4 regions of the Lentibacillus salinarum genome follow, and region 2 is predicted to be linked to each of the others. Evidence: riboswitches for the same ligand, from Rfam matches in the RefSeq annotation. Region 2 holds a riboswitch; each other region holds the start of a gene.
The links. A riboswitch is a leader RNA that binds a small molecule or an ion and turns the genes downstream of it on or off. The one in region 2 is predicted to bind S-adenosylmethionine.

Region 1: linked by a shared signal. The riboswitch ahead of metK (methionine adenosyltransferase) and the one ahead of ACFQ4A_RS12630 (homocysteine S-methyltransferase family protein) in region 2 are both predicted to bind S-adenosylmethionine.
Region 3: linked by a shared signal. The riboswitch ahead of ACFQ4A_RS09090 (cyclase family protein) and the one ahead of ACFQ4A_RS12630 (homocysteine S-methyltransferase family protein) in region 2 are both predicted to bind S-adenosylmethionine.
Region 4: linked by a shared signal. The riboswitch ahead of ACFQ4A_RS17775 (PLP-dependent aspartate aminotransferase family protein) and the one ahead of ACFQ4A_RS12630 (homocysteine S-methyltransferase family protein) in region 2 are both predicted to bind S-adenosylmethionine.

Annotation. Positions count from the first base shown of each region.
Region 1 covers NZ_JBHTNH010000014.1:6,238-10,432, reverse strand. Annotated here, with positions in the region: gene ACFQ4A_RS07035 (ABC transporter substrate-binding protein) at 1-35, opposite strand, end outside; gene pckA (phosphoenolpyruvate carboxykinase (ATP)) at 265-1,854, opposite strand; SAM riboswitch class I at 2,056-2,162, shown strand; gene metK (methionine adenosyltransferase) at 2,287-3,492, shown strand; gene ACFQ4A_RS07020 (gamma carbonic anhydrase) at 3,584-4,105, opposite strand; gene ACFQ4A_RS07015 (tetraprenyl-beta-curcumene synthase family protein) at 4,188-4,195, shown strand, end outside.
Region 2 covers NZ_JBHTNH010000027.1:18,782-22,976, reverse strand. Annotated here, with positions in the region: gene ACFQ4A_RS12635 (universal stress protein) at 1-301, opposite strand, end outside; gene ACFQ4A_RS12630 (homocysteine S-methyltransferase family protein) at 849-1,898, opposite strand; SAM riboswitch class I at 2,004-2,103, opposite strand; RNA gene ssrA (transfer-messenger RNA) at 2,445-2,810, opposite strand; gene smpB (SsrA-binding protein SmpB) at 2,921-3,388, opposite strand; gene ACFQ4A_RS12615 (metal ABC transporter substrate-binding protein) at 3,646-4,195, opposite strand, start outside.
Region 3 covers NZ_JBHTNH010000019.1:95,895-100,089, reverse strand. Annotated here, with positions in the region: gene ACFQ4A_RS09115 (NAD-dependent protein deacylase) at 1-113, shown strand, start outside; gene ACFQ4A_RS09110 (aspartyl-phosphate phosphatase Spo0E family protein) at 495-683, shown strand; gene ACFQ4A_RS09105 (hypothetical protein) at 725-988, opposite strand; gene ACFQ4A_RS09100 (DMT family transporter) at 1,113-2,045, opposite strand; gene ACFQ4A_RS09095 (hypothetical protein) at 1,993-2,268, opposite strand; SAM riboswitch class I at 2,420-2,517, shown strand; gene ACFQ4A_RS09090 (cyclase family protein) at 2,616-3,356, shown strand; gene ACFQ4A_RS09085 (5-methyltetrahydropteroyltriglutamate--homocysteine S-methyltransferase) at 3,523-4,195, shown strand, end outside.
Region 4 covers NZ_JBHTNH010000058.1:48,119-52,313, forward strand. Annotated here, with positions in the region: gene ACFQ4A_RS17770 (SGNH/GDSL hydrolase family protein) at 1-239, opposite strand, end outside; gene ACFQ4A_RS17775 (PLP-dependent aspartate aminotransferase family protein) at 455-2,200, opposite strand; SAM riboswitch class I at 2,336-2,454, opposite strand; gene rarD (EamA family transporter RarD) at 2,520-3,422, opposite strand; gene megL (methionine gamma-lyase) at 3,733-4,195, shown strand, end outside.

The DNA.
Region 1 (4,195 bases), on a different contig from region 2:
CAACCCAGCAAAGCAATACCGAAACGCTTCTTCATAGTATTCGTTCCTTTCACATAAGAGTTGTGTTCCGTTATGTCGTCATATTATGCGGGTTTAAAAAATGTGTGAATGCCTATATGGAGGATGGTTACCGGATGCCAGAAGTCGGCGGAAGGAATAAAAAAACCGGTCGCCATACAAGGGACCGGTTGCCAGATCAAAGCTGGCTGTATTTTCTTCATATGTTAAATCCTTTTGGGATGAGGAATCAAAATTGTTGCTGAATTACCCTTTATACACCGGGCCGGCGTTTCGGATCTGTTCACTTGCCTTGGTGAACTTGTTGAAGTTGCTGTGAAATTTCACGGCAAGGGCCTGTGCCTCAGTTTCGTAGGCTTTTTTATCCGCCCACGTATTTTTTGGTATCAGCACGTCATCAGGGACGCCTGGAACGTGCAACGGGATTTCCAGTCCAAAAATATCATCGGTCACTGACTCAATATTGTTCAGTTCACCTTCCAGTGCGGAATGGATCATTGCCCGTGTGTAGGAAAGCTTGATCCGTTCACCTGTGCCGAATGATCCGCCGGTCCAGCCGGTGTTGATGAGAAAGACACTCGAATTAAATTGATCGATTTTGTCACCAAGCATTTCAGCGTACGTGGACGGTGCCAGCGGCAGAAATGGTGAACCAAAACAAGCGGAAAAGGTTGCTTGCGGCTGGGTTACCCCGCGCTCGGTCCCGGCTAGTTTGCTTGTATAGCCGCTCAGAAAATGGTACATGGCTTGTTCTTTCGTCAGTTTGCTGATTGGCGGCAACGTGCCTGATGCATCAGCCGTCAGGAAAATAATTGCATTTGGATGACCGGCAACACTTGGTTTGACAATGTTATCGATATTTTCCAGCGGATAAGCTGCCCGTGTATTTTCCGTTAGCGATGTGTCGTCATAGTCTGGTTCACGTGATGCTTTATCAAGGATCACGTTTTCCAGCACGGACCCGAAACGGATCGCATTGTAAATTTGCGGTTCTTTTTTTTGCGACAGGTTGATACATTTCGCATAGCAGCCACCTTCGATATTAAATATGCCGTTTGGACTCCAGCCATGTTCGTCATCACCGATCAGTCGCCGGTACGGATCAGCGGATAGCGTTGTTTTGCCTGTGCCGGAAAGACCGAAGAATAAGGCGACATCCCCTTCCTGGCCCACGTTTGCCGAACAATGCATGGATAGAATATCTTTTTGAGGCAGAAGGTAGTTCATAACGGAAAAGATAGATTTTTTGATTTCGCCTGCATATTCGGTTCCGCCAATTAAAATAATCCGTTTTTTAAAGGAAATCAGAATAAACGTTTCAGAGTTCGTACCGTCAATTACCGGGTCGGCTTTGAACGTCGGAGCGGATATAACGGTGAACTCGGAACGGTGCGTTCTGAATGCGTCATCCGTCGGCGTGATGAACAGTTGACGGGCAAACAGATTGTGCCATGCATACTCATTAATGACCTCAATCGGCAGCCGGTGGTTTGGATCAGCCCCGGCAAATCCCTTGAAGTGAAATAGTTCCTTTTTATCGTGCAAGTAGGCCGTTACCTTTTCCAGCAGGTTATCAAAAGAAGCTTCATCGATGGAACGATTGATATCGCCCCAGTTAACCAATTCATCACAGACATCATCACGGACGATAAACTTATCGTCTGGTGAACGGCCGGTGTACTCCCCAGTCGTTGCACACACTGCGCCAGTGGCACTCAAGATACCCTCATGACGTGACAGGATTTTTTCGACTAACTGCGGTACAGTTAAATTGGTTTGTATATTATGGTGGGTAAGCAGGTCCTGCGTTAACAATGCATCTTCCTTTGTTTTCATTTTCAATACCTACCTTTTAATGGATTCAATCAAAAATAACCTGATCATGTAAATTTGATATTAGTATAACACATTTAATAAATTAGTCCATACTATTTTTGTATTTAATCATATGAATTTTTTTTGGCAATGTGACGCCGGTCCGATGAAAAAGTTGACATCCCATACGGATTTCGTTACGATTATTTGCGAACGGATACTCTCTTATTCAGAGTTGGTGGAGGGACAGACCCGATGAAGCCCAGCAACCATCACGTCTGTGAAAAGGTGCTAATCTGGTGCAAGGGCTCAACCTTGAACAATAAGAGTGAAAGGCCTCGAACCCTTTCCTCACTGTGCAGGAAAGGTTTTTTGTTTTTTAAGACGTTAATTGATTGCAATAATAGACTGAAAAAGAGTTCCGTACCATATACTTAAGGAGGACATGGCCACATGGCTGTAAAACGGCGTTTATTCACATCTGAATCGGTTACAGAAGGCCACCCGGACAAAATTTGTGACCAGATTTCAGATGCGATATTGGACGAGATTTTAAAAAAAGACCCGAATGCCCGTGTTGCCTGTGAAACAACTGTCACAACAGGCCTGGTGCTGGTGTCGGGTGAAATCACCACAACGACATATGTGGATATCCCAGCGATCGTCCGGCAAACGATTAAAGATATCGGGTATACCCGGGCAAAATACGGGTTTGATGCGGAAACGTGTGCCGTACTCACAGCGATTGACGAGCAGTCCCCTGATATTGCCGGCGGTGTTGATACAGCGCTGGAGGCACGTCAGGGAAAAATGAGTGACGAAGAAATTGCCTCAATTGGGGCAGGAGACCAGGGATTGATGTTTGGTTTTGCCTGTGACGAAACGGCGGAACTGATGCCGCTGCCGATTTCACTAGCTCATAAGTTGGCAAAACGTCTGGCAGATGTGCGAAAGGATAATGTTCTGGATTACCTGCGTCCCGACGGCAAAACACAGGTCACGATTGACTATGATGAACACGGGATACCTGCTGGCGTTGATACGATTATTATCTCCACCCAGCATCATCAGGATATAACGACAGAACAAATTGAACAGGATCTGATCGAGCATGTTATCCGACCTGTCGTGCCGGCAAACTTGCTGAACGAAACGACCAACTATATCATTAACCCGACAGGCCGGTTCGTGATCGGCGGCCCCCAGGGCGATGCAGGCTTAACAGGCAGGAAAATCATCGTTGACACATATGGCGGCTATGCCCGTCACGGCGGCGGGGCGTTCAGCGGAAAAGACTATACGAAGGTTGACCGCTCGGCAGCCTATGCGGCCCGTTACGTTGCCAAAAACATTGTCGCAGCCGGACTGGCCAAAACGTGTGAAGTGCAGCTGGCCTATGCGATTGGTGTGGCCGAACCGGTATCGATTTCCGTTAATACATTTAACACGGGAGATGTGCGTGAAGACGCACTTGTGGACGCTATTAGGAAATCATTTGATCTTCGTCCGGCCGGGATCATCCGGATGCTTGATCTGAAAAAGCCGATCTTTAAAAATACGGCTGCCTATGGGCATTTTGGCCGAACAGATACGCTCTTCCCGTGGGAAAAAACGGATAAGGTGGATGAATTACAGGCACTGGTAAAAACTGAATCGTGACGAATCAAAAAAGATGCGGCTGATTCCGCATCTTTTTTGACATGACCTGAACGATATATGAAGCGGTGATAATCGTAATCAATTGACCAGTTCAATCAAAAGAACCTGTCAGCTTTAGATAGTATTGCCCTTTCTCGATATATGACTGATAAACACGTGCCATTTCCTGATAATCCGCTTCCGTTAAATCCCGGACGACTTTGGCGGGCCTTCCGAGGGCAAGTGTGCGGGGCGGGATTGTTTTGCCGGGTGGGACAAGACTGCCGGCACCGATAAAGGCATGCTCACCAATTTCCGCCCCATCCAGAATGATCGACCCCATGCCGATCAGGGCGTTTTGGCGGATGGTGCATGCATGCAGCGTCACCTGGTGGCCGACTGTCACGTGATCTTCTATCGTTACCGACATATTCGGACTTTGATGGACAAGGGACAGGTCCTGGATATTAACGCCTTTCCCGATCCGCGTTGGCGCTACATCGCCGCGAATGACGGTTTTAAACCAGATGCTTGATTGGTCATCAATGATGACATCGCCAATGACGTCGGCATCATGGGCAATAAAAACCGATGGGTGAATGTCGGGTGTTTTATTTTTGTATGACTGAATCATTTGAATCCCCCTTTAAAATATGATGATATAAGTAGTATAGCAAATTTTTCTCGCTTGTATCGAATGATCGGAGGAATGGTTGTTGGCATA
Region 2 (4,195 bases):
GACAATCTGCTCGTTTAGCAACCTTGTGACTAACACTACCCAATATCATCGTTTGCAGGTTATTTAGTCCACGACTTCCAATAACAATACAATCAAAATCATTTGAATTAGCAAAGTCAACTATCGTAGGTCCCGGCTCTCCGTGCAGTATATGGACTTTAAAATCTATATCGAATTGCCGAATTTGATCCTGAACGGACTTAATCTTTTCTTTCCGTTTATGCTCAATTTCATATTTATTATCATGGTGCAAGACATCCGTTTTCGATGTTTGGCCATCGACCACATAAACGACATCAATGGTTCCATTATACTACGACTATTCCCGCCAACACTTCTCCCCGTATATTTCCAAACCATTCTTGTTTTATTTCCTGTAATTTCAATTTAGCACCTCTTAATTGTTTCATGGTGTTGTATAGTAACTTTTGTGCTAACAAAAGTCGTTTCCGTTTTTAACAAAGCAAATCATACCATAATTATTTTTGAACACAAAATGCCATGTAAACGTAGCCATTAATGATCAACTTTCATTTAATCGATATGCTATTTGAGAAAAAGTATAAAATTGTGCCCTTGTATGACAGCGATACTCACCACGAACGCGTATGAAAAAACGCTGACGCGTCTTTTCAGATGCAGAGGTCAGAAGTCAGTTTGGAAGAAATTAGCGATTTAGCCGATTTCGGGATTGAAAACGTCGTCCAACATTTTATGCTTGCTTATCTTACAAAAAGGGCAGATTATACCCCGTTTTTTCAGAAAAACAGGGATAATCCACCCTTCCAAACATTTTCATTAAGTTCGGCAGATGCGGTTGGTTCAAGACGTGCAAATGTTCACGTTGATCAGGCTTTTAATCGATAGTTTACGTTATGTTCCTTAAGTGTTTTGTCTTTACCAAACAAAAAGTGTTTTTCCATATCAGGGGCGTATTTAGAGTTTATCGTTTCAACTCCGGCAGCTTCTGCAACCTCCCGCAACATCGCTGGTGAAGCGCCACAACATAATCCAATATAGTTTATGCCAATGTCTTTGGCTTTCTTTGCCCATTCCGCTAATTCATAACGATTATGATAAAGCGGGTCTAAAGCAGTCGGAAAAGTTGTTTCTAAAGGTAAATGACAGCTGCATCCACCATCAGGTAAATTGAAAAATGTCGGATTCTCTTCCGTTGTTCGATATGGAATTGGTAACCCACCTACATAGCCATCCACATGTTTACGTATGTCAGCAAGGTATGGCTGCATTGTATCCGGGCCGCGGAAACAATTCATCCCGACAACTAACGCGCCTTTTTCGGAAAGAATTTGACACGATTCCTCTACCGTGTACCCATCCCTTAAAACACTTTCACCCATTAATCCTAATGTAATGACAGCTGGTAATCCGTGGTTTTGAATTTCTTCCAATGCTACGACTGCTTCTTCATGATAATAAAACGTTTCACCATTAATAAAATCGACGCCTTCTTCCTTGCACCATCTCACCATTTCAGAAAACATGTTTCTAACTTGCTCTTTTGACTTAGAATCTTCTGGATCAAAAATGTTCGTGTTTGATATGTTACCTGCTACCAATGCCGCTTCAATTGGATGCTCGTTTGCGACTTCTTTTGCCAGGCGTATTGCGTTCCTGTTCAGTGGTTCCAATAAATCTTCCTTGCCAATGATACGCATTTTTTCTCTATGGGCGTTGTATGTAAATGCTAACACCACATCTGAACCTGCATTCATGTAATCACGGTACGTTTGTTTAAGTGCTTCTGGATTATCCAATGCTACTTCTGGTACAAAGGATCCTGCTTGCAAATACCCTCTTCGTTCCAGTTCAAATAAATAACCTTCCCCAGCGATGACTGTTCCGTCTTTCAGCCTCTCTTCCAAGCTGCGTTTCATGCGACTCTCCTCCTTAAGATTTTTTGTGCGCCACTTGCAATTTATATGCAAAAAATAAAACCTCTTCTTGATAAAGAAGAGGTTTGGCACCATGGCTGTTTACTCTTCTTATCTCCAAGCCTTCGCTTCTGGAATTGGCACAGTACTTAAACAGCCTGTTGCCGAGGTTTCATAGGGCCAGTCCCTCCACCTCTCTGGATAAGAAAAATTTTGATATAAATGTTAACTTTAATTAACTATACACTTTTCCACATTTTCTGTCAATTGTTATTGACCGATTTCTTAGGCTTATTGTTGCTGTAATTAACTTAACAGCCGTCATTTTTAACAAGACGGAAAAAGAAAAGAACTCTTTCTTAAACAGAGAAAGCCTGAGAAACTGCGGAGAGAATCACTTCCCTCTCCCCCGTATCGTAAAAATATGTAAGAAACGAGTGCTAATATGCTTCGGGTCCCGCGATTATTTCTATTATAACGTTGGGGATCGCCGAATATACGTTGATTTATGTCCAAAGGTAATAAATAAAAAACCACCAACATATGTATTGGTGGAGACGGTGGGAATCGAACCCACGTCCAGAGATATCGCCACTCAGACATCTACACGCATAGTTGACATATTATCATTCGCTTACCGCTCAGCCTGCCAACAGGCTTCCCGGCAGCTAGTCTGATTGGATTCTGCCATCATCCTCAGACGGTGGACGACAGAATAGCCCGCTTGATTTGAGACCCTTCAATCTGCTACACGAGCGATAGCAGGAAGGATCGCTTTAGGCAGTGCTTAGGCAGCTGCTAAAGCTGGTGAATTGTTTTCTTCGCCAGTTATATTTAGGCAATAACGTTTTACGAGCCGTAACCTCGACGCGCAGTCTGAGCTCAATCTATCCCTGTCGAATCCGTAACGTCCCCATGAAAAAGATGGGAGAATACGCCCGGATAGAACGAGCACTATTCATTTACTTGTTATAACGACAATTTTTATTATAACAGAAATCCTTTGAAAGTCAAGGGTTGGCGGTCTACTGCAAGCTTTCCTTCGCGGCACGATCCGCGTCACGCTTCATTTGCTTCCGCTTCAGATCTTCCCGTTTGTCATATTTCTTTTTTCCTTTACCGACACCGATCAACACTTTGGCCACACCGTTTTTGATGTAAACCTTCAGCGGTACAAGCGAATAGCCTTTTTGCTGGATCAAGCCGACCAGTTTATCGATCTCTTTTCGATGCAGCAGTAATTTGCGCGAACGGGTCGGATCATGATTGAACCGATTTCCCTGCTCATACGGTGCAATATGCATATTGACCAATTGCACTTCACCGCGGCGATCAATCCGTGCGTGCGAATCCTTCAAATTGATACGGCCGGCACGAATCGATTTAATCTCGGTTCCCTGCAGCACAAGGCCTGCCTCATATGTCTCTTCTATAAAAAAATCATGCCGCGCTTTTTTATTTTGTGCGATTGCTTTCCCATTTCCTTTTGGCATACGTACGTCCTCCTACTGCTTCCGTGCAACTAATTTTAACAGAAAAGAACCGTTATGCCAATTGTCGGCGAGGTCAGCTACCCGTTTTCAATGCCTGCGTTAGGGCGACAGGACGTTGAACCTTAGCCGACCGATCCTTTCTAGCCTTTTTTGAACGCTGACTAAAAAGAGGTATTTCACACATATTATAGGCAATAAACTCAACATAACAGCCTCCCAGCAAACCATCCAGACCCGAGACTTGTCAGCTGAACACCTTAATTTGTTAATCCTTCGACAATCATATCCGCGTTCCATTCCAACATTTCTACATACGTGTCCCCTTCTTCACCCGGTTTTCCCAGAGAATCGGTGAATATTTCCCCGGCAATCGGCACCCCGGTTTCATCTGACACGGTTTCCATACTGCGTGGATCCACACTTGTTTCGACAAACAATGCGGGTACAGCTTTTTCTTCAATCAAATCCACGACCGACTTAATTTGATCCGGTGTCCCTTCATTTTCATCGTTAATTTCCCAAATGTAGGCTGCTTCAAAATCATATGCTGCGGAAAAATACTTGAACGCACCTTCACTGGTCACTAAGTACCGTTTATCTTCCGGAATTTCCGCTATCTTTTGTTTAATTTTTTCATCCAGTTTTTCAAGTTTTTCAATGTATGCAGCAGTATTATTCTTATAGGCTTCTTCATTATCAGGATCAATTTTTATTAAAGCATCCCGTGCATTTTGGGCATACCTAATACCGTTTTGGACATCCAGCCATGCGTGTGGGTCTTCATCGCCTTTATGCCCGCCGGATTGA
Region 3 (4,195 bases), on a different contig from region 2:
ATGGTGCCCGGCTGGTGATCGTCAACAAGGAGCCAACCGAGCTCGATATGTATGCAGACCAGGTCATTCACGGACGAGATATCGGTGCGGTTTTAGAAGAATGGAATCACTGATGACAATACGGCAGTCCACCACTAAAAGCATCGCTGCCACACATTTTTATACTCAGGTTGCTCTTTGAAGCATGGACCGGTCACGTTCTGCAACTGATTTTTGGCCAGTGAGCCCCATGGTCAAATCCATATCGACAAGCAAATTTTGCAGCACTTGCTGAAGGGCGTTATTGTCTAATTGTCTGCTGGAAATCCGGCATGTCATGATGATTCGTGTCTGGTTAACCGCTTCATCATCTGATCATATGTCGTATTTTGTAATGTTTTGACTTTGTTTGCAGAAATGGTTGCATTTTATTTCAGGCGTGCCATAATAGGTTTTGTGCGTTTTGAGCCAAACGTCCTAAATCTTTACATAGTTCGAAAGGAAGATTGATCGCAATGCATATTTTGGAACCAGAGCCAACCCGACAGAATTTAAAAAAGGCTATCTCCTTTAAACGAAAAGAAATGATTAACCTGGGGATGAAATACGGCTTGACGGATAAAAGAACAATAAAGTGTAGTCAGCAGCTGGACAACCTGCTGAACTTGCATAAAACCAGAAAACGTTACGATCTGACGGGATGAGCATGATCCTTTTAATGACGTGACTTCCGACCAGATATGATTTAATGATACCAGGTTTTGACTTTATCAAGATCATTTAAAAAATGCTCAACTTCTTCCTGGTTTAAACGAACAAGAATTTGATCATATAATGTCAGAACCTGACCATCATCCTCATGTTTATGTTTATGTAGATAATCGGTCAGGGCATGCAATTGCTTCTTATTAAGAATTGACGCTGTGGAAAGATGCTTCACTTTCCGGAGCAAAAACGCATTTGCAGATTCATCGAACTCGCCGGAAATAATATGCCCATCCAATTGCATGATTTCACCTCCATAACGTATGACATGTTAATAATTTGCCCCAAATCACCGGTATTATAAGTGATCGGTTGCATCAAAAATTTTGCCCCTCTAAACAATCGTTATGGCCGCGCGCGATACCCCCCTAGTCAATTGCTTTTTCCTGATGCTGTTTCCCGTAAAGATGCTTCTGTCGTTTTCCGCTGTTTCCTGTCGTCAGCATGACCCCAGTAATAACCGCCAGAGCACCAGCCACTTTCATCATCGTGATCGCTTCGTCCAGCCATAACCAGGCCCCGACCATCGTCACAATCGGCAGGAAGTTCAGAAATACCGAAGCTTGTGAAGCACCCAGTACGCCAACAGCACGGTTATAAAAGATTAAAGCAATGAACGAGGGAAACAGACCGAGATAAGCGATCCCCGCTACGTTCGCTGGCTCGATCAATAGCGATGGGACGCCAGCAACGAGCCATTCAACCGCGACAATCGGCAAAAGCACGATAATGGAAATGCCGCTCATCACAAAAAGTGCCCCGAATTGCGGGAATAAGGACATATATTGTTTAACCAAAATCGAATAGACCGCCCATGATCCGACGGCGCCGATCATAATACTATCACCGATATTCCAGTTCATACCGGCGATCGAAAAAATCCGGCCATCCAGCACCACCCAAACAGCACCGAAAAGCGATAACAGAACCCCGACTATTTGGCTATTTCGGAGCCGTTCTTTTAAAAGAAACGCGCTCAACCCGACAGTCGCGACAGGAATAACCGTTTCCAGCACCGAAACGTTTGTGGACGTTGTAAACTGCAATGCACCATATATGAACGTATTAAAAAACGTGATCCCTGTCAGTGTCATAAGCAAAAAAGGCTTTTTATATTCCCTGAATTTATCCCGATAAGCCCACGCACTGCGAAGGCCAAATGGCAGCATCACCAAAAACGCGACCACCAAACGGAAAAACGCAATCGTAAACGGCGGGAGCTCATTAATCGCCCTTCCGGTTAAAATGTTACCGGCATAAAACACAACAACGAACAACATCATGATATAAGCATTGACCATGAAATCCTCCTCTTGAAAAGATAGCAACCCATCCCAAAGCTGCATTTAATGACTCAGGCGTTTTAAAGAGCCAGTTGAAAATAGGGCCGTTTCCTCTGATATTCCCCGCTACTAATTCACTTAGTCCCAAGCTATTCCGGCCACTTTGTCCGATAGTCCAATTTTTAAACGCTTCTTCCAATTTAACAGAAAAGAACAACAACTGCACCCAAGCTTCCTGCATCTAGTCGTTTATTATCACCTTCGTTTGAAGTCAGGTAACATATAAACTTTTTAACATGATAAACTTGACGCTAAGTTTTGAAAATTCCTCCTTGACATTCAAGCATAGCAGGTGTATTGTATGTATTAATATCATAACTGAATAAAAAACGTTCTTATCTAGAGAGGTGGAGGGACTGGCCCTTCGAAGCCTCAGCATCGGTCTGTGACTGTGCTAATTCCAGAAAGCGTTGGACGCTAAAGATAAGAAGAGTGAACTATGTGAACCCAAGCCTCTTCTTATCAGAAGGGGCTTTTTTAGTTTCACAATCGTTTTGATTCAGTTAAATTTAAAGGGAGGTGGGGAATATGTGTAACACATTAATTGAGGCAGTCAACGTGTTAAAGGAAAAAGAATGGATCGACCTGACGCATGCGTTCGGGCCGGACTCCCCTCATTTTTCCGCATTTGATCCGGCAGAGTTCAAGACGTTATTCGATCATGATGACGGGTTCTTTGCCCAGCAATTCACTTTCCCGGGACAATATGGAACACATATTGATGCGCCCATTCATTTTGTACCTGGGGATAAGCGTTATGTGCATGAGCTGGAGCTGCAGGAACTGGTGTTGCCGCTGGTTGTCATTGATAAATCAAAAGAAGCCGCCGAAAACCCTGATTTTACACTTGACTTGGACGATGTTCTGGCATTTGAAAAAGAGCACGGTGACATTGAGCCAGGTTCATTTGTTGCACTAAGGACTGACTGGAGCAAAAACTGGCCGGATCAGGAAGCTTTTGACAACGAGGACGATGAAGGGAATAGCCATGTGCCAGGCTGGTCCGTTGAAGCATTGCAGTTTTTATTCGAACAGCGCCACATCAAAGCTATCGGCCACGAAACATTTGATACCGATTCAGCCATTAATTTCCAGAAAAACGGCGCACTTGTAGCCGAATATTACGTGCTTGATCAGGATACGTTTCAGGTGGAAGTGATGACGAACCTTGATAAAGTCCCGGCAAAAGGCGCCGTAATATTTAATATCGTACCAAAAGCAAAAGGTGCAACCGGATTTCCGGTACGATCATTTGCCATTTTACCTTAACTGTAAGAAAAACGCTGATGCGTCTTTTCAGATACTAGCGGTCAGATGTCAGATTGGAAGACATCCCGAGTTAGCTAATTAGTATTGAAAGCGTCGTCCAAAATTTATACTATCTTATCTTATAAGCAAAAACCTAAACAAACTATAATAGAAAGAGGGAATGAAAATGACCAAAGTAACCACAAAAGCACCATTCCGTGCAGACCAGGTCGGAAGCTTGCTGCGACCTGACCGGCTGCACGAAACAAGACGAGCGTTCAAGAAGGGTAGTATCTCTGCTGAACAGTTACGTGAAGTGGAAAATGACGAAATTAAACGTATTGTCGACAAACAGTTGGAAGTGGGTCTTCAGGCTGTAACCGATGGCGAGTTCCGCCGCACATTTTTCCATCTTGACTTCATGGAACATCTGAACGGGTTTGAAGGCTATGTCCCGGAACAAGGCTATGCGTTTAAGGGTGAGGAATCGGAAAAACGCAATGTCTGGAACTCAGGTGACATTTCGTTTAACCCGGACCATCCATTTTTGCAGGATGTGACGGATCTGATTGACATTGTTGACGGTCGAGCTGAGGTTAAATTCGCCATTCCGAGCCCGAATATGTTTTTTAATGACGGCATCCGGAATCCTGACATTTATCCGGACCTGGAAAAGTATGCAGACGATATCATCAAAACATACCAGGAGGCCATTCAAGCTTTTTATGATGCCGGATTGCGTTACCTGCAGCTGGATGATGTTTACATCGCCGGGCTGGCAGCCGACAGTGTGCCGTGGAATGAAGATCCAGGTGAGCAGCGCGACTATTTGATTGATTTGGCCGTCCGAGTGCTGAACG
Region 4 (4,195 bases), on a different contig from region 2:
AGAAACACCTGCAGTTGCGTGACAGGCTCCTCTGATTCAATACCGGATGTCGTATCCTCATTCGTTTCTTCCTCATCTTCCGGTTCATCAGCCGCGTCTTCTGTGTCTTTGTCCTCGTTTTGCTGGGCAGCCTGATTGACCGTTTCTTTAGCCGGGCTTTCCGGCTGAGAAAAAATGAGAAAAGGAGCGATGCCGATGAACAGGACACCTAATATAGTGAGTACGTCGTTTTTCTTCATGGTCTTCACACCTGTAGTCAATTTTCATCTGATGTAACATGTTTATCGTCAATATGTAATCAGTTATTGTCGTATAGTTTTATTATATCATGTTCATGCTTGACTCATCCCCCATAAAAAAACCGTGCAAACATAAAAAATTCGTCCTCGGGTGAAGACGAATTTTATAAAAGGGCCACGACCGGCAACGATATTTTTCTATCCGGACCGGCAGTTTAGCTGTGGATCGCCTCTTTCCGGGTGCCGTTTTGCCGGATGCGGACGGCTTCTTCATAGGCCTTTTTGCCGGAAATGACCGTGAGACCGGCTGTCTGGGCTTTTTCCAGTGTCTGATCGTTACTGGTCGGCTGTTCGACCCAAAGAATGGCTGCCTCCTGGTTGATCGCTTGCTCAACCGTTTCCGGTGGAAGTGTCGGCTGATTGGTCAGAACAGCATCTATCTGGAACGGCACATCGCTTAACTGGTCAAATGCCGTTTTGTCCTCTCCGCCGATTGGGGCAATTTGGAAACCGAGCTGCGCCAGTTGTCTGATGTGCTTATCAAATGCCGTATCCCCTGCATTATGTCCTAGGACTGCGAGTGCTTTTTGCCGGATTCCACCGTTGCTCCGGTCAAACGGCGATGCCAGCAGCCATTGGATCGCGTCTTCTTCGCTCAGCTGGATGATCGGCGCTGCACCGGTTGCTGTGGCAATCGCCTGATCCAGATCAGCCAGCGTATCGTTCGTTGCTTCGAGACCGACTGAGAGGCGGACCAATTCTTCCGTCACACCGCTTTTTTCCAAATCCTCCGCTCCCAATTGCTGGTGGGTTGTGGATGCCGGATGGATGATCAGCGACTTCGCATCGCCCACATTGGCAACATGTGACCAGAGGGTAATATTGTCGATCAATTGCCGGCCGGCTTCCCGTCCGCCTTTGATGCCAAATGTGATGATTGAGCCATAGCCTTTTTGTAAGTATTTGTTCGCCAGCTGGTGCGATGGATGCGCCGGCAACCCCGGATAATTCACCCACTCCACGGCCGGATGATTGGTCAAATAATCAGCAACGACAGCGGCATTTTGGTTGTGGCGCTCGACTCTCAGATGCAATGTCTCCAGACCCTGCAGCAGGAGAAACGCATTTTGCGGGCTCAGGCAGGCACCAATGTCGCGCAGCAGCTGGACACGCAGTTTCGTCGCGAAGGCTGCCGGGCCAACGTCGACATAGCGCAGGCCGTTATAGCTGTTATCCGGTTCGGTGAATTCCGGGAATTTGCCATTGCCCCAATTGAAGCGTCCACCGTCAACGACGACACCTGCAATCGCTGTACCATGGCCGCCGATCCATTTGGTTGCCGAATGAACAACAATATCCGCACCCCAAGCGAGCGGCTTCGTCCCATATGGCGTGGCAAATGTATTGTCGATGATGAGTGGGATGTCATGATGGTGTGCAATCCCAGCAAGGGCTTCCAAATCCAGTACGTTCAGGCTTGGATTGGTAATAACTTCACCAAATATCGCTTTCGTTTTATCGGTAATGGCGTTTTCGATTGCTTCAAGGTCTGTCCCATCGACAAGCTTGACATCGATCCCATACCGCGGCAATGTGTTGGCAAATAGATTGTACGTGCCGCCATACAAGTTGCTGTCAGCAATAATTTCGTCACCGCTGCCGGCCAGATTTAAAATCGTGAGCGAAATCGCAGCCATACCGGATGATGTGGCAACAGCCGCTACACCATCCTCTAGTAGGGCCATCCGCTTCTCAAATGCGTCAAGCGTCGGGTTCATAATACGGCTGTAGATATTGCCTTCCTCTGTCAGTCCAAACAAGTTTTGCGCATGTTCCGTATCCTCGAAAACATAAGACGTTGTTTGATAGATGGGAACCGCACGCGATCCTGTCGCCGGGTCGGGTTCCTGTCCACCGTGTAGCAGTTGTGTTTCCTGGCTTTGCAGGTTAAAGTTTGCCATAATGATTGCCTCCTTAAGGTTTATGATAATCATGTGACGCGCTATAAAAAAGTGCTGTCTTAATCGTCTGACGAAGAGGCGAAACGAAAAACCCCCTTCAGTAAGAGAAGAGGGCTATTGCTGTCACCGGTCCTCCTCTTATTTTCCAGATCTAGCGTGACCTGTAGGATGTAGCACCTTTCAAGACACGTTAATCAGCCTTGATGGTTGCCGGGCTTCACAGGGCCTAATCCCTCCACCGCTCTTAATAAGAGATGCTAATTTTATTAATTTAATGAACATTATATAATGAATGCACACCGTCCGTCAAGTTGTTTTCTTAATTTTTTTGCTTGCGGCGGGCCGGTACCGGGTGGGCAGATGCCATATAAATCACTAAAGCAATCCAGATAAAACCAAATGATATCAGGTGCGCGGCGGAAAAGGTTTCACCATAGGCAAACACACCGAGAAGTAGCATGATGGTCGGCGCAATATACTGCAAAAAGCCGACCATCGATAATGGAATCTTTTTGGCACCGCTGGCAAACAAGAGAAGCGGAACAGCGGTGGCAATCCCGGCGCCGATTAATAATAGTCCCATACCGGATAGCATAACATCTGCTGCAATGGAACTGTCCGGCACAATTAGCAGGTAAATCAGCGCGGCTGGTGTGACAATCATTGTTTCGATGGTCAGGCCGAACATGGGACTGATATCGACCGTTTTTTTCAATAAGCCATAAAGGCCGAACGAGAAAGCCAGCAACAGTGATACCCATGGAAAAACACCATAACTGATGGTGAGATTGATCACCCCGATGCCTGCCAGAATAAATGAAAGCAGTTGCCGCTTTGTCAATGTTTCGTTTAACACGATCATTCCTAATAGAATACTGACAAGCGGATTGATGTAATAGCCAAGACTGGACTGGATAACATGGTCGTTATTCACGGCCCAAATAAAGGTCAGCCAGTTTAAGCTGATCACGATCGATGCCAGCGTTATACCGCTCAACTTCTTTTTATCCTTGAAAATAAGCCGGCATTCCTGCATGAACGGGCGCCACTTGCGCACCGACAGCACGATGACAACCATAAAGATGAACGACCAAAGAATACGGTGTGCGAGGATTTCACCAGGCGCAATATCATCAAGCAGCTTCCAATAGATTGGCAAAAAGCCCCACAATAAATAGGCACCTACTGCATACAAAATGCCTGTTTTACTTTCCTGGTTCATGCTGGATACCCCCTTTTGTCATGGTTGCGATTGGACATGTGAGTCGCTGGACATACGGCGAGGAGTGGCTAGCAAATCGTGCGAGCATGGCTACAGTTTGTGAAGAAGCCACCTTAACGCGTGCGGTACCACCCCAAACATAAGCGACATCCAGCCTCAAGTCATACGGCATTATGTAAATATCCTAATTTTAAAATTTATGTTGCAAAATAGCAATCTGTCAGACTTATAGTTTATTAAAAATGCTTTCAAAATGAAGGGAAATCCCATAAGATAGCTTTATAGACATTTATTCCAAGGGGGTTTATTCATGACGGAGAAGCATAAGCAGGTTGACACATCGGTTATCCATGATGGCTATAATCCGGATGACATGCTGGGAAGTCTTACCACACCGCTTTTCCAGACATCAACATTCACGTTTGAAACAGCGGAGCAGGGGGAGCGGCGGTTTGCCGGTGAGGAAGACGGTTACATGTATTCAAGGCTCGGCAATCCCACTGTCAGGGTTCTGGAAGAAAAGATGGCAGCTTTGGAAAATGCCGAGCGCGGACTGGCCTTTGCCTCGGGCATGGCAGCGGTTTCGGCCATTCTAGTGGCCCTAACGAAAGCCAATGACCATATCGTCTGTTCCACGGGTCTGTATGGCTGCACATTTGGCTTATTGAGCATGATGCAGGATAAATACCAGATAACGCATGATTTTTCCATGATGGCAACAAAGGAGGAGCTGCGCACATTAATCAGACCGGAAACGGCTTGCATTTACGTCG